One region of the Bacteroides graminisolvens genome, then DNA from elsewhere that is predicted to be linked to it. Evidence: riboswitches for the same ligand, from Rfam matches in the RefSeq annotation. Region 1 holds a riboswitch; the other holds the start of a gene.
The links. A riboswitch is a leader RNA that binds a small molecule or an ion and turns the genes downstream of it on or off. The one in region 1 is predicted to bind thiamine pyrophosphate.

Region 1 (15,797 bases):
ATTGGCTCCGTGTTGGCAGAACACATTTAATATTTTATCTACATTGCCTCGTTTCTTGCTGCGAGTGTATAGCTTTCCGTCGGAAAACGCACCGGCACCGCCTTCTCCGAAACTATAATTCGATTCAGGATTAACGATATGCTCCCTACTGATAAGGGCTATATCTGATTTCCGGTCGCGTACACTCTTTCCCCGTTCCACTACGATAGGACGCAACCCTAGCTCAATGAGACGCAGCGCTGCAAAGAGTCCGCCGGGTCCTGCACCTACCACGATTACCTGTGGCTTATTCTCAACACTCCGGTATTCGGTTATTTGAAATTCATCCCCCGAAGGCATTTCGTTGATGTAAACACGTACACCCAGATTGAGGTAGATGGTTCGTTGTCGGGCATCGATGCTTCTCTTTAGTATGCGAATGGCATAAATCGTATCTGGTTTCACACCCTTTTCACGGGCAATGTACTGCTTCAGTACCTGCTCGTTGGCTGCCTGCTCTGGCAGAATTCTAAGTTGGTATTCTTGTATCATTCTAAATTTATATATGAAATAAAATTCCGGTTTATCCAAACAAAGCCCGGAATGCTTCCTCTACTTTTCTAACAGGAATAAGCTCAATCTTAATCCGTTTGGTGTCAATGCCCTGCAAATTATATTTGGGAAGAACAAACTGACGGAAACCTAATTTTTCGGCTTCAGCAATGCGTTGTTCAATACGGTTTACGGGTCTTATCTCTCCTGATAATCCTATTTCACCGGCCATGCACATGCCACTCTCTATCCCTGTATCCATGTTGGAAGACAGTATGGCGCTAATAACTGCCAGGTCAATGGCCGGATCATTCACCTTTATACCTCCGGCAATGTTTAAAAATACATCTTTCTGAGCCAGTTTAAAGCCCACCCGCTTTTCAAGAACGGCCAATAGCATATTCATTCTTCGTAGATCAAAGCCTGTTGCCGATCGTTGCGGGTTCCCATAAACAGCCGAACTAACAAGAGCTTGTGTCTCTATCAGAAAAGGCCTAACACCCTCAATTGCAGATGCAATGGCTACGCCGCTCATCCCTTCGTGATCTTGTGATAACAATAATTCGGAAGGATTGTTTACTTGTCGGAGCCCGTCTTGCCGCATTTCATAAATGCCTAGCTCGGCCGTGCTGCCAAATCGGTTTTTGATGCTTCTGAGAATACGATACATGTAATGCTGATCTCCTTCAAATTGAAGGACCGCATCGACTATGTGTTCCAGCACTTTGGGACCGGCAATGCTTCCTTCCTTATTGATGTGACCGATCAGGATAACGGGTGTATGACTCTCTTTGGCGAAGCGGAGAATGGACGCGGAGCATTCACGAACCTGTGCTACACTTCCGGGCGAAGATTCAAGTATCTCTGTCGAAATGGTTTGTATGGAGTCGATAATAACAAGGTCGGGACGCGTATTTTTAATGTGAACATATATCTGCTCCAGTGATGTTTCGCAAACAATGAGGCATTCACCCGAAGCACTTCCTAAGCGGTCGGCTCTGAGTTTAAGCTGACGCGCGCTTTCTTCACCGGATACGTACAGAATGCGTTTTTCGGGGATGCGAAGCACGGTTTGTAAAACCAAGGTCGACTTTCCGATACCCGGTTCACCACCTATCAACACCAGCGAACCTTGCACCAATCCGCCTCCCAAAACCCTGTTCAACTCCTCATCGTACATATCAATACGAGGCTCATCGGCCGCTTCGATTTCGTTGAGCGTAATGGGGCGGGTTTTTACGCTTTCCATACCGGTTGAAACCTTTTTCGGTCCGCTTTCTTTGCGGATGATTTCTTCCACATACGTATTCCATTCTCCACAACCGGGACATTTCCCAATCCACTTAGGTGATTCCTGTCCGCAGTTGCTGCACACATAAACGCTCTTTTCCTTTGCCATTCAATTTCTCTATTTGTAGAACAATGACAAAAGTAATGAAAATAATCAGAATGAAGATGGGTACTTGCCTTGAATCTGTTAAACTGTGATTTCTCCTGCCAATGAGTGATTCATTCGTTCTCTGATTTCCTCGGGAGAGTATCCGTGTCCGATTAGAAACATCAGTTTGGTTACGGCCGATTCTGTAGTGCTGTCATATCCGCTAACAACCCCTGCCTGCAATAATTGGTAACCGGTATTGTAGCGTTCCATCTCCACCGTGCCGGCGTTGCATTGCGTTACGTTGACTATGACAATGCCTTTGGCGCAGGCTTCACTCAGGCACCGGATAAACCACGGTTTGCTGGGAGCATTACCCGATCCGTAAGTCTCCAGTACCAATGCTTTTAGTCCGTCAATAGCCAAGGTAGCCGCCATTACGTTTTCTTGTATGCCCGGAAAGAGTTTCAATACAGCGATGTTACTGTTAAGCCAGGTATGCACCTTTAACTGCCTGCCTTCTTCGTATTGATGAATATGCATGCGGTGGAAACGGATATGAATACCTGCTTCGGCCAGTATGGGGTAGTTGGAAGAACGAAATGCATTGAAATTTTCGGCATTCATCTTGGTGGTACGGTTACCACGCATCAGGTGATTTTCAAAAAAGATGCATACTTCGGGTACAATGGGATTGCCTTCGGTATCATGTGCGGCTGCAATTTCAATGCTGGTCATTAGATTTTCTTTGCCATCCGTACGCAGTACGCCTATGGGAAGCTGTGAACCGGTAAAAATGATAGGTTTATTTAGCCCTTCCAGCATAAAACTCAATGCCGATGCCGTATAAGCCATTGTATCCGTACCGTGAAGAATCACAAAACCGAAATAATTGTCATAGTTCTCGCCAATGATCTGTGCCAGTTTTTTCCAGATCTCCGGGTCCATGTCGGATGAGTCCATAGGAGGATTAAACTGCAAAGAATCGATGGTGAAATTGAGTTGTTTCAACTCAGGAATATGATGTCTGAGCTGCTCGAAGTTGAAATTTTCGAGCGCTCCGGTTTTTTCATTTTCAATCATACCGATGGTTCCACCGGTGTAAATTAGCAATACGGAAGTATTTTGCGCTTTTCCTTGCATAATTGTACTGTTATCTGGCTTGCAAATATAGTATTAATCTTGTTATCAATGACATTTTGTAAGGCTAAAATTATTTTATAAGAAAAATAAGGCAAAAAGTTATAAATTGATTGTTTTTATTCTTACTTTTGCAACACTTATCAAAAACGATAATAGAAACAAAGAGAATGGTTCATTACTATCCACATACAACCACATCCATGTGCACCACAACCCTTAGGGGTTAGGGATAGTATTTGTGTTTCTACGTGATACACGCTTGCAATAGCAGGCAATTTCAATAAATCTTATTTTAATCGTCATTGAATTTCCTTTTGAGGGAATTAGTGTACTTAAATTAGCATCTTCATGAAAGTAATGAAATTCGGCGGAACATCCGTAGGTTCCGTGAACAGCATTTTAAGCGTAAAGAAAATAGTAGAGGCAGCAGAAGAGCCTGTAATCGTGATCGTTTCAGCATTGGGTGGTGTGACCGACCAATTAATCAATACTTCTAAAATGGCTTCTGCCGGTGATTCTCGTTATGAAGGAGAGTTCCGCGAAATTGTATTCCGCCATGTGGAAATGATAAAAGCCGTTATTCCGTCCGGAGAGCAGCAGCAGGATTTGCAGCGCCGTGTGGGTGAACTCCTTAATGAATTAAAAGATATCTTTCAGGGTATCTACCTTATAAAAGACCTCTCTCCGAAAACTTCTGATATGATTGTCAGCTACGGTGAGAGGCTTTCTTCTATTATAGTGGCAGCATTAATTCAGGATGCGGTATGGTTTGATTCGCGTAGCTTCGTTAAAACCGAAAGAAAACATGCACGACACATGCTTGATGCGGAACTTACCAATAAATTGATTAAAGAAACGTTTAAAGTATTACCCAACGTGTCATTGGTTCCGGGCTTTATCTCGTCCGACAAGGTGACTGGTGATGTAACTAACTTAGGACGTGGAGGTTCTGATTATACGGCTGCTATCATTGCTGCTGCGCTTGACGCTTCGGGTCTGGAGATATGGACAGACGTTGACGGCTTCATGACTGCCGACCCTCGCGTGATCAGTACTGCCTATACAATAACCGAACTGAGTTATGTGGAGGCAACCGAACTGTGTAACTTCGGAGCCAAAGTGGTTTATCCACCAACAATTTATCCGGTTTGCCACAAAAATATTCCTATTCTGATAAAGAATACATTCAACCCCGAAGCAGTTGGTACCATCATCAAACAACAAGTGAGCAGTCCCCTAGGTAAGGCCATTAAGGGTATTTCCTCCATTAACGATACAAGCCTTATCACTGTGCAAGGCTTGGGAATGGTTGGAGTGATCGGTGTAAACTATCGCATCTTCAAAGTTCTCGCAAAGAGTGGAATCAGTGTGTTTCTGGTATCTCAGGCCTCTTCGGAGAACAGTACCTCTATCGGTGTGCGAAATGCCGATGCTGATTTAGCTTGTGAGGTATTAAACGAAGAGTTTGCCAAAGAAATTGAAATGGGCGAAATTGGTCACGTATGTGCTGAGAAAGATTTGGCTACCGTAGCCATTGTCGGTGAGAATATGAAACACACCCCCGGTATTGCGGGTAAACTATTTGGTACGTTAGGACGTAACGGTATCAATGTGATTGCTTGTGCACAAGGAGCCTCGGAAACCAATATTTCGTTTGTAGTCGAATCCAAATCGCTGCGCAAATCACTGAATGTGATTCATGATTCTTTTTTCCTTTCCGAATATCAGGTTTTGAACCTGTTTATCTGTGGAATAGGTACTGTAGGTGATAGTCTTATCGAACAAATACGTTGCCAGCAACAGAAGTTGATGCAGGAAAACGGGTTGAAACTGAATGTGGTGGGTATAGCCAATAGCTCATTTGCCATGTTTCGCCGAGAAGGGCTAGACCTTTCCAATTATCGTGTTGAACTGAAAGAGAAGGGTATCAAGAACTCTCCCAAGATATTTCACGATGAGGTGATAAAAATGAATATTTTCAATTCGGTATTTGTTGATTGTACGGCTAATGCTGAAGTTGCAGCTTTATACAAAGACTTCCTGCAACACAATATATCGGTGGTGGCTGCTAATAAAATTGCGGCTTCTTCGAAATATGACAATTACCGTGAACTTAAGCAAGTGGCACGTCACAGGGGAGTGAAGTTCCTTTTCGAAACCAATGTTGGGGCCGGATTACCCATTATCAATACGATTAATGATTTAATCAATAGCGGTGATAAAATATTAAAGATTGAAGCGGTTCTTTCGGGTACGCTCAACTACATCTTTAATAAAATCAGTGCTGATATTCCTTTCAGCAAAGCCATTCAGATGGCGAAAGAAGAAGGCTACTCCGAACCCGATCCCCGTATTGATTTGAGCGGGAAAGACGTTATTCGCAAATTAGTGATCTTAGGGCGTGAGGCGGGTTATCGTTTGGAACAGGAGGATGTGGAAAAGCACCTGTTTGTACCGGCCGAATATTTTGAAGGCTCGCTGGATGACTTTTGGAAACGGGTTTCCACGCTTGACGCCAACTTTGAAGCACAACGCAAGTTGCTTGAAAGTGAGAAGAAACATTGGTGTTTCGTAGCCCGTTTGGAAGATGGTAAAGCGTCTGTCGGTTTGCAGGAAGTCGATGCTTCTCATCCGTTTTATGGACTGGAGGGAAGCAACAACATCATCTTACTGACAACGGAAAGATATAAAGAATATCCGATGATGATTCGCGGATACGGAGCCGGTGCAGGCGTTACAGCGGCCGGCGTATTTGCAGATATTATGAGTATAGCTAATGTTTAATGAGATGAAACATATTATTATATTGGGAGATGGCATGGCCGACTGGCCTGTGAAGTCTCTGGGAGACAAGACGCTCCTGCAATATGCGAAGACGCCTTATATGGACATGCTCGCCCGGATGGGACGCAACGGTAGGCTGCAAACCGTAGCCGATGGCTTCCATCCGGGCAGCGAAGTGGCTAACTTATCAGTTCTGGGTTACAACCTCCCTAAAGTGTACGAGGGCAGGGGAGCGCTCGAAGCGGCAAGTATTGGTATTGATCTCAAACCGGGAGAGATGGCCATGCGCTGTAACCTGATCTGCATAGATGGAGAGGTTATTAAAAACCACTCTTCCGGTCATATTTCGACGGAAGAGGCTGATGTGCTTATTCAATATTTGCAGGAGGAGTTGGGGAGTGACAAGGTGTGCTTTCATACCGGAGTTTCTTACCGGCATCTATTGGTTATCAAAGGTGGAAATAAGCAGTTAGACTGCACGCCGCCTCACGATGTGCCGTTGCAACCGTTCCGCCCGCTACTGGTAAAACCTTTGCAGGCAGAGGCTGAAGATACGGCTTCGTTGATTAACGAGCTGATCTTGAAGTCTCAGAAACTTTTGAAAGACCACCCGATCAACCTGAAACGAATAGCGGATGGCAAGGATCCGGCCAATAGTATCTGGCCATGGTCGCCAGGTTACCGTCCTCAAATGGAAACATTGTCGGATACTTTTCCCGGTATAAAGTCGGGAGCGGTTATCTCGGCGGTCGACTTGATTCGGGGGATTGGTTATTATGCCGGACTTCGCCGTTTGGAGGTAGAAGGAGCAACCGGCTTGTACGATACAAACTACGAAAACAAAGTGGCTGCTGCACTGGATGCTTTGAAAAAGGACGACTTTGTTTATCTTCACATTGAGGCCAGTGATGAGGCCGGCCACGAAGGAGATGTGGACTTGAAAATTAAAACGATTGAGAATTTGGATAGTCGGGCAGTCGGCCCCATTTACGAAGCTGTTAAAGACTGGGATGAACCTGTTGCGATTGCCGTCTTACCCGATCACCCTACTCCCTGCGAACTTAGAACACACACAAAAGATCCGATTCCTTTCTTGATTTGGTATCCGGGAATTGAAGCCGATAGCGTGCAGACTTATGATGAAGTGGCTGCTTGTGAAGGAAGCTACGGATTGTTGAAGGAGGATGAATTTATGAAAACGTTTATGCTTGCAAACAAATAACAGCTATGAAATATTACAGTACAAATAAACAAAGCCAGTCGGTTTCCTTGCAAGAAGCGGTAGTGAAAGGATTGGCTTCAGACCGCGGACTTTTCATGCCCGAAGCGATCAAAGCTCTTCCATCAAGTTTCTACGATCACATTGAAAACCTGTCTTTTCAGGAGATAGCCTATCGTGTAGCTGATGCCTTTTTTGGTGAAGACATTCCGGCAGACACATTGAAGGACATTGTGTACGATACGCTCAATTTTGATGTTCCTTTGGTGAAGGTGGAAGAAAACATCTATTCGCTTGAGTTGTTTCACGGACCCACTCTTGCTTTCAAGGATGTTGGCGGTCGTTTTATGGCCCGGCTATTGAGCTACTTTATCCGCAAAGAAGGTCAGAAAGATGTGAACGTATTGGTTGCCACTTCGGGAGATACCGGCAGTGCAGTGGCTAATGGCTTCCTCGGTGTAGAAGGCATTCACGTTTACGTGCTTTACCCCAAAGGAAAAGTAAGTGAAATACAAGAGAAGCAGTTTACTACATTGGGACAAAATATCACAGCTCTGGAAGTTGACGGTACGTTTGACGATTGCCAGGCACTGGTGAAGTCGGCTTTTATGGATAAAGAACTGAACGATCACTTGTTGCTTACCTCGGCCAACTCCATCAATGTGGCTCGTTTCCTACCGCAGGCATTCTACTATTTCTATGCTTATGCACAACTGAAAAAGATGGGACAAGCAGACAATAAAAAGGTTGTGGTATGTGTACCAAGTGGTAACTTTGGTAATATTACAGCCGGCTTGTTTGGAAAGCAGATGGGCTTGCCTGTGTCTCGCTTCATTGCAGCCAACAATAAGAACGATATATTCTACCAGTATCTGCAAACCGGAAAATACAACCCCCGTCCGTCGGTTGCTACGATAGCCAATGCAATGGATGTGGGTGATCCCAGTAACTTTGCTCGTGTACTCGATCTGTATAAAGAATCTCACGAAGCTATCTGCCGTGATATCTCGGGAACCACCTATACTGATGAGCAAATTCGTGAAACGGTGAAAACCACTTATCAGCAAACAGGTTATTTACTTGATCCGCACGGAGCATGTGGCTTCCGTGCTTTGAAAGAAGGATTAAAGGAAGGAGAAACCGGCGTATTTCTGGAAACAGCTCATCCGGCCAAGTTCCTTGAAACAGTAGAAAGTATTATTGAAAACAAGGTAACTATTCCCGCCAAGTTGCAGGAATTTATGAAAGGAGAAAAGCAAAGCTTGCCGTTGAGTAAAGAATTTGCAGATTTTAAAGCTTATTTATTGAAACTTTAAGCACAAATCAAATATCTTTGAAATCTCGTTCGGCATATTGCCGGGCGAGATTTTTTTATGACTAGCAGGTATGAGTAACTGGAAAAATGTATTTGGCATTATATGGACGGGGCAATTATTCTCCATTCTAAGTAGCTCTATCGTTAGTTTTGCATTAATTTTATGGCTAAGCTTTGAAACAGGTTCGGCTGAAGTATTGGCTTTATCAGCTTTGGCCGCCTTGCTTCCCCAATCGGTTATTGGTTTGGTTGCGGGAGTCTATATTGATCGGTGGGACAGGAAACGAACCATGATTGCAGCCGATTCTTTCATTGCATTTTGTACACTCCTTCTTGCGGTACTTTTCTTCCTGCATATGGCCGAAATCTGGCATATCTATGTACTGTTGGCATTGCGTTCTGTCGGATCAGCTTTTCACATGCCGGCTATGCAAGCCTCTATTCCTCTATTGGCACCTGCCGATCAGCTGGGCCGTATTGCCGGTATAAACCAGATGCTCGAATCGGTGTGTAACATTGCCGGTCCAGCTTTGGGAGCTTTGTTTATCGGACTGATGGACATTAGCTATATTTTGTTGTTGGATGTAGGAGGTGCTTTGATGGCATGCTTATCACTCCTTTTCGTCCGCATACCCAATCCCGAGCAGGACGAAAATAAACGCACCGGTATCTGGATCGAATTAAAAGAAGCACTACACATCGTAAAAAAGATAAAAGGCATCACACCACTGGTACTGTTTTCGGTCTTATCTACCTTTGTCATTATGCCGGTAGCAGTCCTTTTCCCCTTGATGACATTGAAGCACTTTTCGGGAGATGCTTTTCAGATGAGTGTCGTTGAGGTTGCATGGGGTGCAGGTATGTTGTTGGGAGGTGCGGTGATGGGCGTATTCTCTATTAAAACAAATAAAGTCATCCTTATCAATCTGATGTATGTACTGATCGGGTTAAGCTTTTACTTTTCAGGCATATTACCCGAAAGCGGTTTCTGGACGTTTGTGTTCCTTACTTTGGCAGGCGGAGTAGCGGGTAGCATCTATAACGCATGCTTTATTACTGTTATTCAGATACAAATACCACCCCATATACTCGGAAGGATTTTCTCCGTTTACCTTAGTCTGGCTCTATTGCCATCCATGATCGGGCTGGTGGCTGCCGGAGCCATAGCAGATGCCATCGGATTGAGTAATATGTTTATCATTTCAGGACTTCTGCTTTGTCTTATCGGACTGTTATCGTTCGCTTTCCGTTCCATGCAGGTTTTAGGAAAACCCTTGTAGCCGTTGAACAGTCTGCTTAATAGGTGCGGAAAATAAGATATTCTCCTTTAGCCTGTATGGTAAAGCTATCGCCGGTTGTTTGGTTCAAAGTACCTTGCCACCAGTTACTGAAATCGCTGAGCGGGTATACCAATCCTTCACCTTTAATGCCTATTGCGCCAAAGTTAATGAGAGAGATCTGCTCTCCGGGTACACACTCAAAACAAGTATCACCCTGAACCGGGGTGAATACACCGTAATCAGTAGCCATTTGTACATCCGCTCCCAAATGCATGTAATCCATTAGCAAACTAATGTTTCCTAGTGTGTGATCTTCCCGCTTGCCGGTGGCTCCAAGAATCAGAAGATGATTCCTTTGCTGTTGCAGACAATAAGCGACCGCCTTTGTCTGGTCATTTGTTTCCTGGTCAGTACTCGTGATAAGTATCTTTTTGAACCGTTCACGATTTTTGGGCGATATGGAATCACCGTCGCCAATTATAATAGAGGGAGTGTTGCCACGGCAGATATAGTCGTCTGCTGCACCGTCACAACAAACTACAAAGCTTGCCTGCTGCAACAATCCGGCCGGAAGCGGATGAGAAGGATATTCGCCATTGGCCAGAATAACTGTTTCAATGAGAGAATTGCTACGAAGTAAAGGGTAGTATTTCATGCTGAAATCATTTTCTTCCATTTAAAGTAGCCAAAGATAGCTATAACTGCGTAAAGACCGTATAGAAAAGCCGTAAAATCAAGTCCTTTATAGATGTATAGCCCGCAACTGACTGCATCAACAGCAATCCATGCCAGCCATTGTTCCACATACTTCCTTGCCAGCAGCCACATGCCTACAATGCTGAGTGCGGTGGTGAAACTATCCAGCCAGGGAACCGTGCTGTCGGTGAAATTCACCAAAATCCATCCGATGGCCCAAAATGCCACCACAAAAACCAATGCAAGTGGTAAGTACACACGTAGCGGTGTATACGTTACAGGTAGCTCTTTCTTATTACCTCCGCCCCGTTGCCAGATAATCCATCCGTAAACAGCTGCCAGCAAGTAATACACATTAATTCCTGAGTCGGCATAGAGTCCCGCCTCGTAATAAACAAAGATGTAGATAGCAGGCATGATGACGCCTGCTATCCATAAATAAATACTCGCCTTATACTCCAGCCATAAGTAGAGTAAGCCGATAACCGTTCCTGCTATTTCAAGGTAATCCATTAAAAACGAAGAGTTAAGTTGGCCATTACGTTAGTACCCGCCTGAGCTGCATAACCTGCGTAGTTGTAACGTATGGCTTGGTTGTTATCCATGTAATATCCGCTACCTGCATACCCATTGTTTTCATACTCTTCGTTGAATAAGTTGTAGATGGTAAAACCTACACTGGCCGATTTGGTGTGAGCCAGTTTGAAACGATAAGCCACATTCAGGTTACTTACAAAATAGGCATCGAGAATGTGCTCATCCTGTTTGGCATTACTCATGTATTGTTTGCTCACGTATTGCGATTGCAAACCGGCTTCCAAGTTCTTATAGTTGAAGCTGAACAAATTATTTAGAATCAAATCAGGTGAAAAGGCAATTGGTGTATCACCGTGTTTTATCTCAATAGGATTCTTTTCTTCGTTTTCGTACAATAGCTCGGTAAAGTTTTGTACCCGGTTTTTGCTTAACGTTCCGTTGATGTCCCATCGTACATATTTACCTAATTTCACTCCCAGCATCAGCTCAACACCCATTCGATAGCTGTTGGGTACATTGGCTGCCATTGGTTCTCCTATCTCATTCTGTTCGCCGGTCAGCACCAACTGATCTTTGTAATCCATGTAGTACAAGTTAGCACCTGCGGTGAGCCAGCTGTTAGCAAAGGTGTATCCCAATTCATAATCGAGCAGTCGTTCCGCTTGGGGATGTTCAGCCGCTTTACCATCCGTATAATTGTTACGGGTTGGTTCCTTCTGAGCAACAGAGAATGAAGCATAAGCCCGGTTGTTCTGATTGATTTGCCAGTTGATACCAGCTTTTGGATTGAGGAAGTCGAATGTTTCATCAACATTTAGTTTCTGCATTGCTGCCGTATTCCAATCCCAATTATCATTTGCTCCTTTTATCTGGTAATTGATGTGACGATACTGTACGTCACCATACAAACTGAGGTGTTTATTAACACTGTAATCAGCCTTCAAATACAGATTCCCGTCGGTCTTTTTCCCGTTATTACGATAATACTCCTGTTCCGGGTTCAATGCACCGACGTAGTTCCTTACCCAAATAACCTTTCCGAAGTGATCACCGTCATACTTATTCCATCCTCCGCCAAGAACAGCATTCAGCTGATCTGTTTTATAATTGAGCGAAAAGATAGCCCCGTAAAAGTCATTGTCCATCTTCTTTTGACGTATCAAATCGCTTTTTTCTATTGTTACTCCATCTACAATGTATGGCTTCAGTCCGTATTCAACTAACTTTCGTCCGGTTTTGTATTCCTGATAATACCCATTGCCGGGAGTGTAATGCAAACCTCCGTTCAAACTCCACGAAGGAGAAAGCGTGTGATTAACCAATAACTGGTAATGCGTTTGATGATAATTGTCGGTCTGATCATCATAATAAGCCACTTTTCCATTGGCATCTGTATAAGCTCCGGCAGGATTGTAGCGGCGTCCGTAGTTCTTCATATCCTCTTTCGAAGCATAATACCAGGCATGATATGTTTTCTCCAATCCGCTGAAAGTAATCAGTTTGATTAACGTGTTATCAGTGAAATACGCTCCCTGAAGGAAGTACGAATACAAATCCACCGAAGCCCTATCAATGTAGCCGTCGGTTCCGATGTTCGATAAACGTGCATCGAAAGCAAAATGCTTATTGATTAGTCCTGTGCCCACTTTCACGGTTTCCTTGTGCGTATTGAACGAACCATACGCACCATTAAATTCCGCATACGGCTGCATGGAAACCCCTTCGGTTTGCATGCTTACACTACCGCCAAAAGCTCCGGCACCGTTTGTTGACGATCCGGCACCACGTTGCACCTGAATATCTTTGAGTGAAGATGCAAAGTCGGGCATGTTCACCCAAAACACGGTGTGGCTCTCGGCGTCATTCATGGGAATACCGTTGGCCGTTACGTTGATACGTGTGCCGTCCGTTCCGCGAATACGTAACGATGTATACCCAATACCCGCTCCTGCATCCGAGGTGGTAAGAACCGAAGGTGTCAAACTCAGCAGATAAGGAATGTCCACACCCGAGTTCTGCTTATTTATTTGGTCTTTACTGATGTTTGTAAAAGCCATCGGTGTTTTGGCGGTGGCACGCGTTGATACAACCTCTACTTCCTGGAGGTTCACTTGTTTGAGACTGTCGTTTTGTACTTTCTGTGCAAAACTCATGGAGCCGGAAATAGCTATCCCGACCAGCATTAAAGCTCTCTTTTTCATTTTAAATAAAAAATTAAATTAAACAGAAAAGGGGACTTTTCTATTTTATCCCTCCGCCGGCATTATCCGGATCAGGTTAATGGGTATGATCTCAGCCCGTTTTATTAAGGCACCCCTCTTATTGAAATCTACTGCAAAAGTAACGCTTTTAAGTTAGAATGGTTCTATGTAATTGCAAATTTAACGATTCAACACCTCTATAACTTGTTGAATGTATAAGCCATGCATCCTTTTTCTGAGTTGACGCGAACCAGATAGACTCCGTTCTTTAGGCCACTCATTGGTATGGTTATTTCGCCCGCTACCATGGGTTTGTTAACTAGCACCAAACGTCCGTTTGTATCGGATATGTAGATGGATTTAATACAAGATTCGGCTTTTATGCAGATACGATCAGTTTTAGGATTGGAATAAATTCGAATATCAGCACCGGTTTCTGCCATATTCTCATTGGGAGTATTGCCAATAATCAGGAAGGAACTCTTGAAACCACTTGCAGCTACTAACCCATTGCCAGACGGCTCTTGAGCGGATAGTTTCCATCCGCCGGCGAGAAGTAAAAGTATGAGAGCTATTTTTTTCATACTACAATGACATGCAATAGGTTAAACAAAAATAATTATATGTTTCGGCCAAAGATAGAAGATTGATTCATTATATCCAACTAAAAAAACATAAAAAGTTCTTTTATGATGATAAATAGTTTCCAAAGCATGGTAATTGCATATTTATATGTCAATGAGATGTCGGAAGCTGTTTTTAGGGGGTGTTCTCCATTAAATTTATGTATTTATAAAAATAACCCCCTAAAAATTAGGGGGTTATTAGGAAAAACATATAATTTTGCGGCAACAACCAATAAAAAAGAGACCCTATATGTCTAAAATGCGTTTTTTTGCTCTTCAAGAGCTGGCAAACAGGAAACCCGCAGAGGTAACCAATCCATCGAACAAACTGTCTGACTACTATGCGTCACACGTGTTCGACCGTAAAAAGATGCAGGAATACCTTCCTCGTGAAGCGTTCAACGCCGTGCTGAATGCTGTAGAGAAAGGTACCCCCATTAGTCGCGAAATGGCCGACTTGATTGCTAACGGCATGAAAAGCTGGGCTAAAAGTTTCAATGTAACTCACTACACACACTGGTTTCAGCCACTAACCGACGGAACAGCCGAAAAACATGACGGTTTTATTGAGTTTGGTGATGATACCGAAGTGATTGAGCGCTTCTCGGGCAAGCTGCTTATTCAGCAAGAACCCGATGCTTCTTCCTTTCCAAACGGAGGAATACGAAATACATTCGAAGCGCGTGGTTACACCGCTTGGGACGTCTCTTCTCCCGCATTTATTGTTGATTCTACTTTGTGTATTCCTACCGTATTTATATCGTATACGGGTGATGCACTTGATTATAAAACACCACTGCTGAAAGCATTGGCAGCTGTTGATAAGGCGGCAACCGATGTATGTCAGCTATTCGATAAAAACATAGCCCGTGTTTATACCAACCTGGGTTGGGAACAAGAATATTTCTTGGTAGACAGTGCCTTGTTTAATGCCCGTCCCGACCTTTGTCTGACCGGCAGAACGCTGATGGGACACTCGTCGGCTAAGGATCAGCAGTTGGAAGATCACTATTTTGGTTCTATACCACCTCGCGTAACTGCCTTTATGAAAGAACTGGAACTGGAGTGCCACAAATTAGGTATTCCGGTTAAAACCCGCCACAACGAAGTAGCGCCCAATCAGTTTGAGTTGGCGCCCATCTTTGAGAATGCCAACATAGCGAATGACCATAACCAGTTGGTCATGGATTTGATGAAACGCATCGCTCAGAAACACAAATTTAACGTATTGTTTCACGAAAAGCCTTTCAGCGGCATTAACGGTTCCGGTAAGCACTGCAACTGGTCGCTTTGTACAGACAACGGCATCAACCTCTTTGCACCCGGTAAAAATCCGAAAGGCAATATGCTCTTCATTACCTTTATTGTCAACGTGCTGATGATGGTTTATAAGAATCAAGACCTGCTTCGTGCGTCAATATCCAGTGCCAGCAACTGCTATCGCTTGGGAGCCAACGAAGCACCGCCCGCCATTCTTTCCATCTTCTTAGGAAAGCACCTTACCAATAAGCTCGATGAGTTGGTTGAGCAGGTTGAACAAGCCGGCAATACCAAGATGACACCCGAAGAAAAGACGATTCTTAAACTAGGCATTGGTCGTATTCCCGAGATTCTGCTCGACAATACCGACCGTAACCGCACTTCGCCTTTCGCCTTCACCGGAAACCGTTTCGAGTTCCGTGCTGCAGGCTCTTCGTCGAACTGTGCGGCTGCCATGATTGCCATTAACGCCGCAATGGCTCATCAGCTGAATGAGTTTAAAGCAGCGGTAGACAAGCTGATTGATGCCGGAGTGGGACGTGATGAGGCCATCTTCCGCATACTGAAAGAAAATATTCTGGCTTCAAAAGCGATCCGCTTTGAAGGTGACGGCTATTCGGATGAATGGAAGCAGGAAGCTGCCCGTCGCGGATTGACCAACATCTGCCATGTGCCCGAAGCGTTGATGAAGTACAACGACGAACAAGCCCGCAAAGTATTGCTCGGTGAGAAAGTGTTCAACGAAAACGAATTGGCAAGCAGGGTAGAAGTGGAATTGGAAAAGTACACCATGAAAGTACAGATAGAAAGCCGCGTGTTGGGCGATT
Region 2 (15,797 bases), 2.2 Mb from region 1:
GAGATACGGGCTTGTACGGTACCGGGCTTGTAAGTCTTTTCATCAAGTCCCATTTCTTTGAGTATGGAACGGATGAGACTTTTACTATCTGCCGAATCATAAATGGTAAACCGCGAGTTAAACCCCAGATGTTCTGCTTCGGCACGTAGAATGCGGGCAAATACGGAATGAAAGGTTCCCATCCAGAGGTATCGGGCAGCTTCTGCTCCTACCTGACGGGCAATACGTTCTTTCATCTCACGGGCGGCTTTATTGGTAAAGGTAAGTGCCAATATGTTGCTTGCACGGTAACCGCTGCTCAGCAACCAGGCTATTTTGTATGTCAGCACGCGCGTCTTGCCTGAACCGGCACCTGCAATAACGAGAGAAGGTCCGTCATTGTAGAGTACGGCAGCACGTTGGCTTTCATTGAGTTCTTCCAAGTAATTATCTTGCATGATGAAGTGTTTCTATCTGTTTTGATACGCAAAGATATAAGAAAGTTGTAATACTGGCGAACCTTTTTATAAATATGGCGTTATTATAATCAAAGTTTCAATCACGATTAAACATTGAGCTTATGAATACATTATTAATGTCTTTAATATTTATGACTATGACTTATAATATGCCGACGCTTCCTTATGCAACCAATGCATTGGAACCTGTAATCAGCCAGCAGACAATTGAGTTTCACTACGGTAAACACCTGCAGGCTTATGTAAATAACTTAAATAGCCTTGTTCCGGGTACGGAATTTGAAGGAAAAAGTGTGGAAGAAATTGTAAAAACTGCTCCCGATGGCGCTGTATTTAACAATGCCGGACAAGTTTTGAATCACGAACTGTACTTCACACAATTTGCTCCGAAACCTGCTCATAGCGAACCGGTAGGCAAACTAGCCGAGGCTATTGTGAAAGATTTCGGCAGTTTTGATAATTTCAAGAAAGAGTTTACTGCTGCCTCTGTTGGCCTGTTTGGCTCAGGATGGGCATGGCTTTCTGTTGATAAGAGCGGTAAACTGGTAATTACAAAAGAAGCCAACGGAAGTAACCCGGTGCGTGCAGGACTGAAACCGTTACTAGGGTTTGACGTATGGGAACACTCTTATTACTTGGATTATCAAAACCGCCGTGCCGACCACATCAATGCTCTTTGGAGTATTGTTGACTGGGACGTTGTAGGAAGCCGCTTTTAAGGCTTGACTCACACCGCTTTACTAAAAGCGTGGCGTTGAAACAAATAAAACACAGATATTGATTTTAATGTCTGTGTTTTTTTATACCTTTGCGGCCTGTATAATATCTGATGTCTATGAAGTTTGTTTATAAAGATCAAGTACAGCGATTTCTTCTGGTAATATTTTTACTGTTTTTCTGTTTGATAGCTATCAAGGCGCATGACTTGACAGTTGTAAAAGATCAAATAAAAGATAGTAAAGAGATTCTTTTTATCAGCGCATACCACTCCGATACACGCTACACCTCCGAAAACATAGCCGAATTCATTGACACTTACCGCAATCTGGGCGGAAATTGTTCCGTAGTTATTGAAAACATGAACTGCATGGGGCTTGATGAAGCGTATGAATGGCCTCATAGACTGAAACGGCTTCTTGATAAGCATCCTAATGTTGCCATGATTATATTATTGGGTGGTGAGGCTTGGAACTCTTTCCTGAAATTGAACGATCCCGAATATAACAAGGTGCCGGTGATGTTTGCTATGGCTTCCCGCAATGGTTTCTTGATTCCGAACGATTCTATTTCTCTCACTGATTACGAACCGCAGTCTGTGGACATGTACGAGCAAATGCACAGTGTAAATGTGAAGATGGCTGTTGCCAGTAATCACGATGTGATTAAAAACATAGAACTGATTCGCACACTTTATCCTAAAAACAATCATTTGGCCATATTGACAGATAATACTTACTATGGCCTGGCACATTATGCGTACATAAGGAAAGAACTAAAGAAAATTCGGGAGATTCATCCTATTTACATTGACGGAAGAAAAAAGAACCTGGATCAGGCTGTAGAGGCTTTGCATGAGGTTCCTCACAACAGTGTGTTGTTGCTTGCCATGTGGCGGATAGACAGTTTGAAGATGTCTTACGTGAATAATGCTGCAACTGCTTTTCAATTTGTACAACCACATATACCGGTATTTTCGCTGACAGGCACTGGTATGGGGCATTGGGCTATTGGCGGATACATGCCTCATATTGAAGGAATTGGCAGAAGACTTGGCTTTAAGGCCTATGAGGTGCTTGACAAAAAAGAAGTCAAGGCTCCCGAAATGATTACTTTGCGCAATGAATACAGGTTTGATGATCAAAAGATCAAAGAGTTCAAAATAAAGTCCTCACTGTTACCCGAAAATTCAATTCTGATTAACCACATCCCTCCTTTCTTTGTGGTTTACAAGAAAGAAATAGAAACTTTATTCTTGGTTTTCATTACGTTAGTATTGGGTCTGGTTACCAGCTTGTACTATTACTTTAAAATGAAAGCTCTGAAAAATAACATGGCTTCTTTGAATGAAGAGCTTAGACACGATAAGGCTAAGCTGGAAAAATCAGAAGCCGACTTACGTCATGCCAAAGAATTGGCCGAAGAAGCTAACCTCATGAAGAGTGCTTTTGTGTCTAACATGAGTCATGAAATTCGTACGCCTCTTAATGCCATAGTGGGGTTCACCAGCTTATTGGTTGAAAATGATTGTGCCACGGAGGAACAAAAGGAATATGCCAAGATCATTCAAACCAATTCAGATTTACTGTTGCAACTCATTAGTGATGTACTTGACATTTCTAGACTGGAATCGGGTCGATTGAAGTTCAATTATGAAATACGTGATTTGGCGGCTACACTGAGCGATATGGTTGTTCAAACGCAACGCTTGTCGCAAGAAAAACAAGTAGCGATAGTTACCAGTTTTTCTGATGAGTCACTGATCATTGAAACGGATCCGTTGCGCTTACAGCAAATTGTAATTAACCTGGTAAATAATGCCTTGAAATTTACTCCTCCCGGAGGTAAAATTACCATAGGATTTGAAAAAGATGTTGAAGATAAATGTGTGCTGGTTTCTGTCACAGATACCGGTCGTGGCATTCCTGCCGAGAAACATCGGGATGTATTTAAACGTTTCGAAAAGCTAGATGAATTTATTCAGGGCACGGGACTAGGGCTCTCCATTTGTAAACTTACCATTAATTATATGGGAGGTGATATCTGGATTGATCGCGCATACACTGACGGAGCACGTTTTGTGTTCTCGCATCCGTTTACACAAGCGGATAGAAAAGCATAGTCTTTTTATTTATCTCCGAAAAATTACTTTTTCAATAGGGTTTCTCAATTATTTTGTTTTACTTTGTCCGCTGTAAAGACAAAGGGGTGCCCTAAAGGCTGAGATTATACCCTACGAACCTGATGCAGATAATACTGACGCAGGGAATTGTTATTTTTCTTTTCTTATGTAAACTCTTCTTTTAACAGGCGCTACGCTTTGTTTTTACATCTATTTAATACTGAAAATAATGGAGGTAATAGTCAACAACAAAGCAACAGTGATTTCCGAATCAGCTACACTGGAACAGCTCATTAGTGGGCTCAACATCTTGTCCACAGGAATGGCGGTGGCTGTGAACAAACAATTAATTCCTCGTACACAGTGGAAAACCTTTTCATTAACTGAAAAAGATGAAGTAGTGATCATCAAGGCAGCCTGCGGAGGATAACACATGGCCAGTCTACAATTTATTACCCACGAGACGGAACAGTTTTCGTATCGTGAAGGGGCTTTTATGGCTTTGGAAGCCGGCTGTAAATGGATTCAACTGCGCATGAAAGATGTAGCTGTTGAAACGGTGCGGCAATTGGCTGAAGAGCTAAAAAAGGCTTGTGAAAACCACCATGCATTGCTCATCATTGATGACTATGTTGAGGTAGCTCGTGAAGTGAAGGCCGATGGTGTGCACTTAGGTAAGAATGACATGCCCATTGAGGAAGCTCGTAAACTGTTGGGTGAAGGCTTTATCATTGGTGGTACAGCTAACACCTTTGAGGATGTGAAGCGACATTACGAAGCAGGGGCCGATTACCTGGGCATCGGACCGTTTCGTTTTACTACGACCAAAAAGAACCTGAGTCCTGTTCTGGGACTGGAGGGGTATCGTAACATCAAACAACAAATGATTGAAGCCGGTATTATTTTACCGGCGGTAGCTATTGGCGGTATCACCGTGGAAGATATTCCGGCTATACTGGCAACCGGCATAGAAGGTATTGCCATGAGTGGCGCCATTCTACAAGCACATGATCCGGCTGCTGAGATAAAACGCATACTTACCATGTAGTGAAAAACATACGTTTAAAGAAATGAATACAATGAAGAAACTTACAATTGCAGGGAGAGAGTTTACCTCCCGTCTGTTCTTGGGAACGGGAAAATTTAGTTCGAATGAACTGATGGAAGAAGCTATTCTGGCTTCGGGCACACAACTGGTCACAGTGGCAATGAAACGAATCGACATGGATAATCAGGAAGATGACATGCTGAAACACATTGTGCATCCGGGTATCGGACTGCTACCTAATACATCGGGCGCACGCAATGCCGAAGAGGCTGTCTTTGCAGCACAAATGGCACGTGAAGCCTTTGGTACCAATTGGTTAAAGCTGGAAATTCATCCTGATCCGCGTTACTTGCTGCCCGATCCTATTGAAACATTAAAGGCCACGGAAGAACTCGTGAAACTGGGATTCGTAGTACTCCCCTACTGTCAGGCCGATCCTGTGTTTTGCAAACGTCTGGAAGAGGCAGGTGCGGCTGTTGTGATGCCGTTGGGCGCTCCCATTGGTACCAATATGGGGTTACAAACACGTGACTTCCTTCGTATCATCATTGAACAGGCTAACGTTCCTGTGGTGGTAGATGCCGGTATCGGTGTGCCCAGCCATGCTGCCGAAGCCATGGAAATGGGGGCTTCGGCTGTATTGGTTAATACGGCTATAGCTGTAGCAGGCAATCCGGTAGCCATGGCTGTTGCATTCAAAGAGGCAGTTATTGCCGGACAAAGAGCGTTTGAAGCAGGTCCGGGTATGACGGGAATCTTGGCAGATGCCAGTTCACCACTTACCGCATTTCTGGATTAAATGAAGCGTATTGTTTAACGTGACAAAAACGAAATAAACCTATAAAGATGAAAAATAGAATTGAATTTCCAGCATCGGAAAAAGTATATATGACAGGGACCCACTACCCTGATTTACACGTGGGTATGCGTAAAGTTGAACAAATGCCAACCGTAACGGTTAAAGATGGGAAAAAAGAACTGGTTCAAAATCAGGATGTTTACTTATACGATACCAGTGGCGCTTACAGCGATCCTGATGTTTGCATTGATTTGGAAAGAGGCTTGCCCCGCATACGCGAACGTTTTATTCGGTGTAATGATGATATTGTACAACTAGAAGAGATCACTTCTGAGTACGGACGTATGCGTCTGAAAGACTCTTTTTTGGATACGCTTCGGTTTAAAAACACGGTTCCACCTTATGTGGCGGCTGCTGGTAAGCAAATTACTCAACTATACTACGCTCGTTGCGGAATGATTACGCCCGAAATGGAATACGTGGCCATCCGTGAAAACATGAACTGCGACCAACTGGGTATTGATACGCACATTACTCCCGAGTTTGTACGAGATGAGATCGCTGCCGGACGGGCTGTGATTCCTGCCAATATCAATCATCCGGAAGCGGAACCTATGATTATCGGACGTAATTTTTTGGTGAAGATTAATACCAATATTGGGAATTCGGCTACCTCTTCGAGCATGGAGGAGGAAGTTGAAAAGGCTATTTGGAGCTGTAAATGGGGCGGTGATACCTTAATGGATCTTTCAACCGGAGCCAATATTCATGAAACACGCGAATGGATTATCCGAAACTGTCCGGTACCGGTGGGCACTGTCCCTATTTATCAGGCACTGGAAAAGGTGAATGGTAAAGTGGAAGATCTTACGTGGGAAATATACCGGGACACACTGTTGGAACAGTGCGAGCAAGGAGTCGATTACTTTACCATACACGCCGGTATTCGTTTGCAAAATGTTTACTTGGCGGAGAAACGACTGACCGGAATCGTGTCACGCGGAGGTAGTATCATGTCAAAATGGTGTTTGGTACACAACCGTGAGAGCTTTTTATACGAGCATTTTGATGATATTTGTGATTTACTGGCCCAATATGATGTAGCCATTTCGTTGGGCGACGGTTTACGTCCCGGCTCCATTCACGATGCCAATGATGAAGCTCAGTTTGCTGAACTCGATACTCTAGGCGAACTGGTGCAACGAACATGGAATAAGAATGTTCAGGCATTTATTGAAGGTCCCGGACATGTACCAATGCACAAGCTGCGTGAAAATATGGACCGTCAGATGAAGGCTTGTCACGAAGCTCCTTTTTATACTTTAGGTCCTTTGGTAACGGATATTGCACCGGGCTACGACCACATTACATCGGCCATTGGAGCTGCGCAGATTGGCTGGATGGGCACAGCCATGCTATGTTATGTCACGCCTAAGGAACATTTAGGATTGCCTGATAAAGAAGATGTGCGTACCGGGGTGGTGACTTATAAGCTGGCAGCTCATGCGGCCGATTTGGCAAAAGGGCATCCTGTAGCTCAGGTAAGAGACAATGCGCTGTCAAAAGCTCGCTACGAGTTCCGTTGGAAAGATCAGTTTAACTTGTCACTTGATCCGGAGAGAGCATTGGAGTACTTCAAAGCGGGGCATCACGAAGAAGGAGAATACTGTACCATGTGCGGTCCTAACTTCTGTGCCATGCGTTTGAGCAGAGATTTGAGTAATTGTAGTTTATAGGGCACTAAAAGAAATAATATGTGGTTTTCAGAAGAACTGGAAAAGATATCGTGGGAACAGACAACCCGCGATATCTACGAAAAGACCGATGCCGATGTGCGTAGGGCCTTAGCAAAAAAGCGTCTGGACGTGGAGGATTTCAAAGCACTTATTTCACCTGCGGCAATACCTTATCTGGAGGTGATGGCGCAGCTTAGCCGAAAGTATACATTGGAACGTTTTGGTAAAACTATTTCTATGTTTATCCCGCTCTATATTACCAATTCTTGTACCAATTCATGTATCTATTGCGGCTTTAATCATAACAATCCCATGAAGCGTACCATCCTCACGGAAAAGGAAATGATTAACGAATACAAAGCCATTAAGAAGCTGGCTCCTTTTGAGAATTTATTATTGGTAACGGGCGAGAATCCGGCTAAGGCAGGGGTTGATTACATCAAGCGGGCTTTGTTATTAGCACGCCCTTATTTTTCTAATCTTCAAATTGAGGTTATGCCTCTTAAATCAGAAGAATATGAGCAACTTACACATGCTGGATTAAATGGAGTTATCTGTTTCCAGGAAACGTATAACCGAGCTAATTACAACCTTTATCACCCTCGCGGGATGAAGTCTAAATTTGAATGGCGTGTTAACGGCTTCGACCGTATGGGACAAGCCGGCATACATAAAATAGGTATGGGTGTACTGATTGGTTTAGAAGAGTGGCGCACAGATGTTACCATGATGGCTTATCACTTGCGTTACTTACAAAAGCATTATTGGAAAACAAAGTACAGTGTAAACTTTCCTCGCATGAGGCCTTCTGAAAATGGAGGATTTCAACCCAATGTCGTTATGAGTGATCGGGAACTGGCACAGCTGACCTTTGCGATGCGTATCTTTGATCATGATGTGGATATCTCCTATTCCACCCGCGAATGTGCCGAACTTCGTGATCAGATGGCTACGTTGGGGGTAACAACCATGAGTGCGGAAAGTAAGACTGAACCGGGTGGTTACTTCAGTTATCCGCAAACATTGGAGCAATTTCATGTGAGTGACGAACGTAAAGCAGTGGAGGTTGATGCTGCCTTGCGTGCATTGGGAAGAATACCGGTATACAAAGACTGGGATTTAGCATTAGACAGAATAAAATGATGGAGAGATATAACAGGCAGATGATGCTCCCGGAAATAGGTCAGGAAGGGCAAGACAAGCTGCAAGCTGCTAAAGTACTTGTTGTTGGCGTTGGGGGACTGGGCTCTCCCATCGCCCTTTATCTGGCTGGTGCCGGCGTAGGTACGCTGGGACTGGTAGATTGTGATGTGGTAGATGTGTCGAACCTGCATAGGCAGGTATTGTATACGGAGGATGAAACGGGTGATTTGAAGGCAGTGTGTGCTGCCATGCGTTTGCAGGCGCTCAATCGGAGTATTACCATTCATGCTTTTTCGGGCAGGTTGACGAAGGAGAATGCTGAAGAGCTGATTGGTGCTTACGATTTGGTGGTTGACGGATGCGATAATTTTGCCACCCGGTATTTGATAAACGACGTATGCGTAAAGTTGGGTAAGCCCTATGTGTACGGGGCTATTTGTGGTTTCGAGGGGCAGGTATCTGTCTTTAACCACAATTCGGATAAAACATATCGCGACTTATTTCCCGATGAAGAGTTGATGCTCAAAATGCCCCCGCCTCCCAAAGGCGTAATAGGTATGACACCGGGTGTAACAGGCTGTGTGCAGGCTATGGAAGCCGTGAAGATTATTTGTGGTTTGGGTGAAGTGATGGCGGGTAAACTTTGGACTATAGATATTAGAACCTTGCAAACTAACATCTTTTCACTATAAAGTTTGGAGCGTATGGCATGAATGAGCTAACTTTGTGGCAATTTTCACATTTTTAGAATGAAACTGATTGTAATAACGACTCCGAATTACTTTGTAGAAGAGGATAAAATCATTACTACTCTCTTCGAAGAAGGACTGGATATCCTTCACTTACGTAAGCCCGACATGCCGGCTATTTATGCGGAAAGACTGCTGACTTTGATACCCGAGAAGTATCATCGTCGCATCGTAACGCATGACCATTTTTATTTGAAAAATGAGTTTGATTTGATGGGTATTCACTTGAATCGTCGTAATCCGGAGGAACCTCATGATTACCACGGACATGTGAGTTTCTCTTGTCATTCCTTGGAAGAGGTTGAGCAGTACAAAGATAAATACGAATATGTTTTTCTGAGTCCGGTTTACCCCAGTATATCGAAAGCTTCTTACGAGCCTCCTTATACGCCTGAGGAAATAAGAGAAGCAGTTGCCAAAAAGATTATTGATAAGAAAGTCATTGCTCTAGGGGGCATAACTCCTGAAACATTACCCGAAATAAAAGATTTCGGATTTGGAGGTGCGGCTGTATTAGGTGATCTTTGGAATAAGTTCGATGCATGTACTGAAATAAACTACAAAGGTATTGTAGAGCATTTCCGACAGTTAAAGGATATGGCGGAATAAAAACAGAATCATCATTATACACAATAAACAGGGCTGCCAAAAAAGCAGCCCCATTTTTTGATATAAAAAACTTAAATTTAAGGATAAATCATTCTTCAATGGCTGCCTGCGCTGCTGCTAAGCGAGCAATGGGCACCCTGAAAGGAGAACAGCTTACGTAATTGAGTCCCACTTTATGGCAGAACTTCACAGAAGAAGGTTCACCACCGTGTTCACCGCAAATACCACATTTCAAATCGGGACGAACAGAACGTCCTTTCTCGGTTGCCATTCTTACCAGCTGTCCCACTCCATTCTGATCCAGTACTTGGAATGGGTCTACCTTTAATATTTTCTTTTCCAGATATACCGGGAGGAAAGAAGCAATGTCATCACGAGAGTAACCAAATGTCATTTGTGTGAGGTCATTGGTTCCAAAGGAGAAGAATTCTGCCGATGCAGCAATCTTGTTGGCTGTAAGTGCTGCACGAGGTATTTCAATCATCGTACCTACTTTAAACTCAATGCGCATTCCCTTTTCGGCAAATAAAGCTTCAGCCTCGCTGCGAATCACCTTTTCTTGCTCGTTGAATTCGTACACAATTCCGGTCAGCGGAACCATGATTTCAGGTATCGTTGTTATGCCTTCTTTTTTCAGTTCAAGTGCAGCTCCCAGAATGGCACGAGTCTGCATTTGAGTTATTTCAGGATACGTGTTTCCTAAGCGACATCCGCGGTGTCCTAACATAGGGTTGTGTTCGCACAAAGCTTCCACACGCTGCTGAATATACGCAAGCGTAACTCCCATGGCTTCTGCCATTTCTTCCTGACCTTTCAAATCATGCGGAACAAACTCATGCAAAGGAGGATCCAGCAAACGAACTGTAACCGGATAGCCTTGCATGGCTTTAAATATTCCTTTAAAATCATCTTGCTGATAAGGTAATATTTTGGCTAAAGCTTTGCGTCTGCCTTCAGCATCAACAGCCAGAATCATTTCGCGCATGGCTTTAATCTTTTCACCTTCAAAGAACATGTGTTCCGTGCGGCACAAGCCGATACCGACCGCACCAAAATTACGGGCAACAGCAGCATCGTGAGGCGTGTCGGCATTAGTCCTTACTTGCAATTTGGTATATTTATCGGCAAGTTTCATTAATTCAGAGAAGTCGTCTGATAACTCGGCAGCACGGGTTTCTACTTTGCCTTGGTAAACCTCTCCTGTACTACCGTTAATTGAGATGAAATCACCTTCTTTTAACACGGTTCCGTCAATCTCTACCGTACGAGCTTTGTAATCAATATTGAGAGCACCTGCACCTGATACACAGCATTTACCCATTCCTCTGGCCACTACAGCTGCATGCGAAGTCATACCTCCGCGAGCCGTGAGAATACCTTGTGCTACTTGCATTCCGGCCAAGTCTTCCGGAGAAGTTTCCAGACGAACCATCACCACCTTATTACCGGCAGCATGCCATTCGGCGGCATCATCAGCAAAGAATACAATTTGTCCGGTGGCAGCCCCAGGCGAAGCCGGAAGTCCACGAGTCAGTACAATGGCTTGACTTAAAGCTATTTTATCAAATACCGGATGAAGCAGTTCATCTAATTTATTAGGTTCTACGCGAAGTATAGCTATTTTCTCGTCAATCATTCCTTGGCGTAACAAATCCATGGCAATTTTAACCATAGCAGCACCGGTACGTTTACCGTTACGCGTTTGCAGGAACCACAACTTGCCTTCCTGAACGGTGAATTCCATGTCTTGCATGTCACGGTAGTGATTTTCCAGTTTGGTTTGCAAACGATCAAGTTCAGCATAAATCTCGGGCATAGCCTCTTCCATTGACGGGTAGCATTTGGAACGAGTCTCCTCACTAACGCCTGCCAAAGCAGCCCAACGTTGCGAACCGATGAGTGTAATTTGTTGTGGAGTGCGTATTCCAGCTACCACATCTTCGCCCTGTGCATTAATCAGGTATTCACCGTTGAAAAGATCTTCACCGGTACCGGCATCGCGTGAAAAACACACTCCCGTTGCCGATGTTTCGCCCATATTTCCAAATACCATGGCTTGCACGGTAACAGCCGTTCCCCATTCGTCGGGTATACCTTCCATTTTGCGGTACAAGATGGCACGTTCGTTCATCCAGGAATTGAATACGGCACATACGGCTCCCCATAACTGTTCGAAAGCAGATGTAGGAAAATCCTTACCGGTACGTTCTTTCACAGCAGCTTTAAACTTAGCAACCAGTTCTTTCAGATCCTCTACCTTGAGTTCGTTGTCGAGCTTAACGCCCTTGGCGTGTTTCACTTCCTCAATAATTTCCTCAAAAGGATCAATTTCTTCCTTGTTTGAAGGTTTCATTCCAAGTACCACATCGCCATACATCTGAACAAAACGACGGTATGAATCCCATGCAAAACGTGCATTGCCTGTTTTACGGGTTAGTCCTTCAACCACCTCGTCGTTTAAACCTAAATTCAGAATCGTATCCATCATACCGGGCATGGAAGCACGAGCTCCCGAACGTACGGAAACCAATAAAGGATTCTCCACGTCGCCGAATTTGGATCTCATCAATGTTTCAATATGTGCAATGGCTTGTTCAACCTCGTTTTTAAGTAGGGCAACCACTTTGTTGTGACCTAGTTCATAGTATTCAGTACAAACTTCAGTGGTTATTGTAAATCCGGGAGGCACCGGAACGCCAATCAGGTTCATTTCTGCCAGGTTTGCCCCTTTGCCGCCTAAAAGGTTTTTCATGTCGGCTCTACCTTCGGCTTGTCCGTTCCCGAAGGTGTAGACTCTTTTTTTGTCCATAAGTGTGTGTTTAAAGTTATATAAGGTTTTTTCTGTTCGCAAAACTAATGATATTTTGGAGACTGCAAAACATTTTAGGGAAAAATATTCACGTTAAATGTAATTTCAAGATGGCAATATTTAATATTTATAGAGATAGAGAGAATTCTCCCAAAAATGCTTATTTTTGCAAAATAATTAATTATACTGGTGTAAAAGTGGCAAGAAAGAAAAAAGAACTTCCCTTTTTGGAGAAGGTGACTATAAAAGATGTGGCGGCTGAAGGAAAAGCAATTGCTAAGATTGACGATTTGGTAGTGTTTGTTCCCTTTGTTGTGCCCGGAGATGTGGTCGATTTACAAGTCAAGAGAAAGAAAAACAAATATGCGGAAGCTGAAGCTGTGAAATTCCATGAGTATTCACCTGTCCGTGAGGTAGCATTTTGTGAACATTACGGTGTGTGTGGCGGATGCAAATGGCAAATTTTACCTTATCAAGAGCAAATAAAGTACAAGCAGAAACAAGTAACGGACAATCTGACCCGCATCGGAAAGATTGAACTTCCGGAGATCTCTCCTATTCTGGGATCTGAGAAGACAACGTTTTACCGTAACAAGCTGGAATTCACTTTTTCTAATAAGCGTTGGCTTACTTACGAAGAAGTAAAGCAAAACGTAACTTATGATCAGATGAATGCGGTGGGATTTCACATTCCTAATGCGTTTGATAAAGTGCTGGCCATAGAGAAATGCTGGTTGCAAGATGATATTTCAAACCGTATACGTAATGCTGTACGCGACTATGCCTATGAGCATAATTATAGCTTCTTTGACTTGCGCAATCAGGTAGGTATGCTTCGTAACATGATTATTCGTACCTCTACTACGGGAGAACTGATGGTCATTCTTATCTGCCGCATTGACGAAGAACACCATGAGGAAGAAATGGTACTCTTTAAGAAACTGTTGCAGCACATGGCAGATTCTTTCCCCGAAATAACTTCTCTCCTTTATATTATTAATAATAAATGCAACGATACGATAACAGACAGAGACGTGTTTGTCTTCAAAGGGAACGATTACATTTATGAGGAGATGGAAGGATTGAAATTTAAAATCGGTCCGAAGTCATTCTATCAAACCAATTCCGAACAAGCTTATAATTTGTATAAGATAACTCGAAACTTCGCACAACTAACGGGCAATGAGCTGGTATATGATTTGTATACGGGTACAGGTACTATTGCCAATTTCGTTGCAAGCAAGGCCAAACAGGTTATTGGTATTGAATATGTTCCCGAGGCTATTGAAGATGCTAAGGTGAATGCTGATATTAACGGCATCAAGAATACGTTGTTCTTTGCCGGTGATATGAAAGACATGCTGACGCAAGATTTTATCAACCAATATGGCAGACCGGATGTGATCATTACCGATCCTCCCCGTGCCGGTATGCATCAGGATGTAGTAGATGTTATTTTGTTTGCAGAACCTCAACGCATTGTTTATGTGAGTTGCAATCCGGCAACACAAGCGCGTGATTTGGCTTTGTTGGATGAAAAATATAAAGTGACTGCCGTGCAACCGGTAGATATGTTCCCGCATACGCATCACGTTGAGAATGTGGTATTGCTTGAAAAGCGATAAAAACCGGACCGTATGAATGGTCTTTATAAATGATGAATTATGGTGATAACCAAAAAGAAAAAAGAAAAGAAGAGTAAGCCTGTAGCAAGAGCTAAGGCAAAATATACAGCGTATTCTGTGAAAGAAGCCAGCGAACTGATGGATTTCTTAATGAATAAGATAGACGGTATAAGCAGAACTACAGCGAAATCTCTGTTGAGCAAGCGCATGGTTATGGTCGACAATGTGATCCGCACGCAATATAATCATCCGCTTAAGCCGGGTATGAAAGTGCAGGTGAGCAAAAATAAGGGCAATAAAGAATTTAGAAGCAGTCTCCTGAAACTGGTATACGAAGATGCTTATCTTTTGGTGGTTGATAAACGTGAAGGACTTCTCACTATAGGAACTGATAAGCAGAAGGAACGTACTGCTCACAGCATCTTGAATGAATATGTACAGCGCTCCGGCAAAAACCATAGAATATATGTGGTACATCGCTTAGACCGTGATACATCGGGCTTATTGGTTTTTGCCAAGGATGAGAAGACCAAAATTACTTTGCAGGATTATTGGGACAGAATTGTGAAAGACAGAAGGTATGTGGCTGTTGTATCGGGTGAGGTGGAGAAAGACGGTGGTACCATTACTTCGTGGTTGAAAGACAACAAGGTATTTATCACTTACTCAAGCATGACCAATAACGGAGGTGATAAAGCCATTACGCATTACAAGGTAATCAAAAGAGCAAATGGTTATTCATTGCTGGAACTTGAACTGGAAACGGGACGCAAAAACCAGATTCGCGTACATATGCAAGATCTCAAACATCCGGTTCTGGGAGATGTGAAATACGGTGATGGCAACAATCCTATTGGACGCTTGGCATTGCACGCCTACAAACTCTCATTCTATCATCCTGTAACCGATGAGTTGTTAGAGTTTGAAACACCTTATCCTTCGGAATTCAGGAAAATCATGTTGAAACAAAAGACAGCAAAACCAAAGGAAGATGTCATTGATACCGAATAATCTGAAGCGGCTATTCTCTTGATTATTACATAAAAAAGAGTGCTTTTCATTGCGAAGAGCACTCTTTTTATATAATATATTTTATAGACTAATTAAAAGATATCGGAATTAGTAAAAGTAGATTGTATTCCATCAAAAACTCCCGAAAGATAATCATTTCTCACCCAAACATCATCAAAATAGATATAGTTACCCGATCCATACTCTAGAACTAACCCCTCTCTGTAGTCGTTTTGCCAATACCACACAAAACTCCGTGTTTCAGTTTTATAAGGTGCTAGTAAACTACCACTGGTATTGTAACGTTGGTAAATAAAGATTTCGCGGCCCGAGCCGTTGTAGGCAAATTCCAATTGATGCGTACAGTGGTCTCCTGCATTTGTTTCATATGCTTCAACCCACAATTTGGTACATAATTTTGATTCACTGTTTTGGAAATCTTCATTTTCTTCGCAGGAAGTTAACCCCAGAACTGTGATTACTGCAAGTAAGATGCTTACATAGTTTAATTTTCTCATTTTAGTTTTTATTATATAATTGATACTTAATTAAATTTGGTGCAAAGATAAAATTATATTTGAAAGATTCTTTTGTTATTTATACTTTTTTTGCACAATAACGGATGATAACGAACTCTAAAAAGATGTATATTTGCGCCCAAGTTAAGGAAAGATGCCAGAGTGATCGATCGGGACGGACTCGAAATCCGTTGTACGGCTTTGCTGTACCGTGGGTTTGAATCCCACTCTTTCCGCTAAATTGTTCGTTGTGATAAAGGTTGTCTGATTTATTGGGCAGCCTTTATTTGTATATTTTGTATTTTCCTTCAATTCTGGTCGCGGCATTACCACCAAAACAGACCCTGACCTTATTGCTTTCATCTTTTTGCATTTGCAATTTAACAACGTTATAATTGTCAATTAATCCATTTTGTTCTATCGTTAGCAGTCCTTCCGTCCACCAATCGTTTT

Region 2: linked by a shared signal. The riboswitch ahead of thiS (sulfur carrier protein ThiS) and the one ahead of ACKPCE_RS02355 (TonB-dependent receptor) in region 1 are both predicted to bind thiamine pyrophosphate.

What each region holds. Positions count from the first base shown of each region.
Region 1 is NZ_OY762556.1:565,866-581,662, reverse strand. Features, by position in the region: gene ACKPCE_RS02400 (NAD(P)/FAD-dependent oxidoreductase) at 1-531, opposite strand, end outside; gene radA (DNA repair protein RadA) at 563-1,930, opposite strand; gene ACKPCE_RS02390 (asparaginase) at 2,009-3,052, opposite strand; gene thrA (bifunctional aspartate kinase/homoserine dehydrogenase I) at 3,401-5,836, shown strand; gene ACKPCE_RS02380 (cofactor-independent phosphoglycerate mutase) at 5,841-7,058, shown strand; gene thrC (threonine synthase) at 7,064-8,371, shown strand; gene ACKPCE_RS02370 (MFS transporter) at 8,442-9,650, shown strand; gene ACKPCE_RS02365 (thiamine diphosphokinase) at 9,667-10,305, opposite strand; gene pnuC (nicotinamide riboside transporter PnuC) at 10,302-10,859, opposite strand; gene ACKPCE_RS02355 (TonB-dependent receptor) at 10,859-13,084, opposite strand; TPP riboswitch at 13,116-13,211, opposite strand; gene ACKPCE_RS02350 (T9SS type A sorting domain-containing protein) at 13,282-13,668, opposite strand; gene ACKPCE_RS02345 (hypothetical protein) at 13,774-13,968, shown strand; gene ACKPCE_RS02340 (glutamine synthetase III family protein) at 13,961-15,797, shown strand, end outside.
Region 2 is NZ_OY762556.1:2,812,210-2,828,006, forward strand. Features, by position in the region: gene ACKPCE_RS11970 (ATP-dependent helicase) at 1-437, opposite strand, end outside; gene ACKPCE_RS11975 (superoxide dismutase) at 560-1,177, shown strand; gene ACKPCE_RS11980 (sensor histidine kinase) at 1,294-3,297, shown strand; TPP riboswitch at 3,370-3,461, shown strand; gene thiS (sulfur carrier protein ThiS) at 3,527-3,727, shown strand; gene ACKPCE_RS11990 (thiamine phosphate synthase) at 3,731-4,345, shown strand; gene ACKPCE_RS11995 (thiazole synthase) at 4,377-5,144, shown strand; gene thiC (phosphomethylpyrimidine synthase ThiC) at 5,192-6,880, shown strand; gene thiH (2-iminoacetate synthase ThiH) at 6,899-8,023, shown strand; gene ACKPCE_RS12010 (HesA/MoeB/ThiF family protein) at 8,023-8,715, shown strand; gene ACKPCE_RS12015 (thiamine phosphate synthase) at 8,773-9,381, shown strand; gene ppdK (pyruvate, phosphate dikinase) at 9,470-12,190, opposite strand; gene rlmD (23S rRNA (uracil(1939)-C(5))-methyltransferase RlmD) at 12,388-13,815, shown strand; gene ACKPCE_RS12030 (RluA family pseudouridine synthase) at 13,855-14,826, shown strand; gene ACKPCE_RS12035 (hypothetical protein) at 14,919-15,344, opposite strand; tRNA gene ACKPCE_RS12040 (tRNA-Ser) at 15,493-15,580, shown strand; gene ACKPCE_RS12045 (PhzF family protein) at 15,628-15,797, opposite strand, start outside.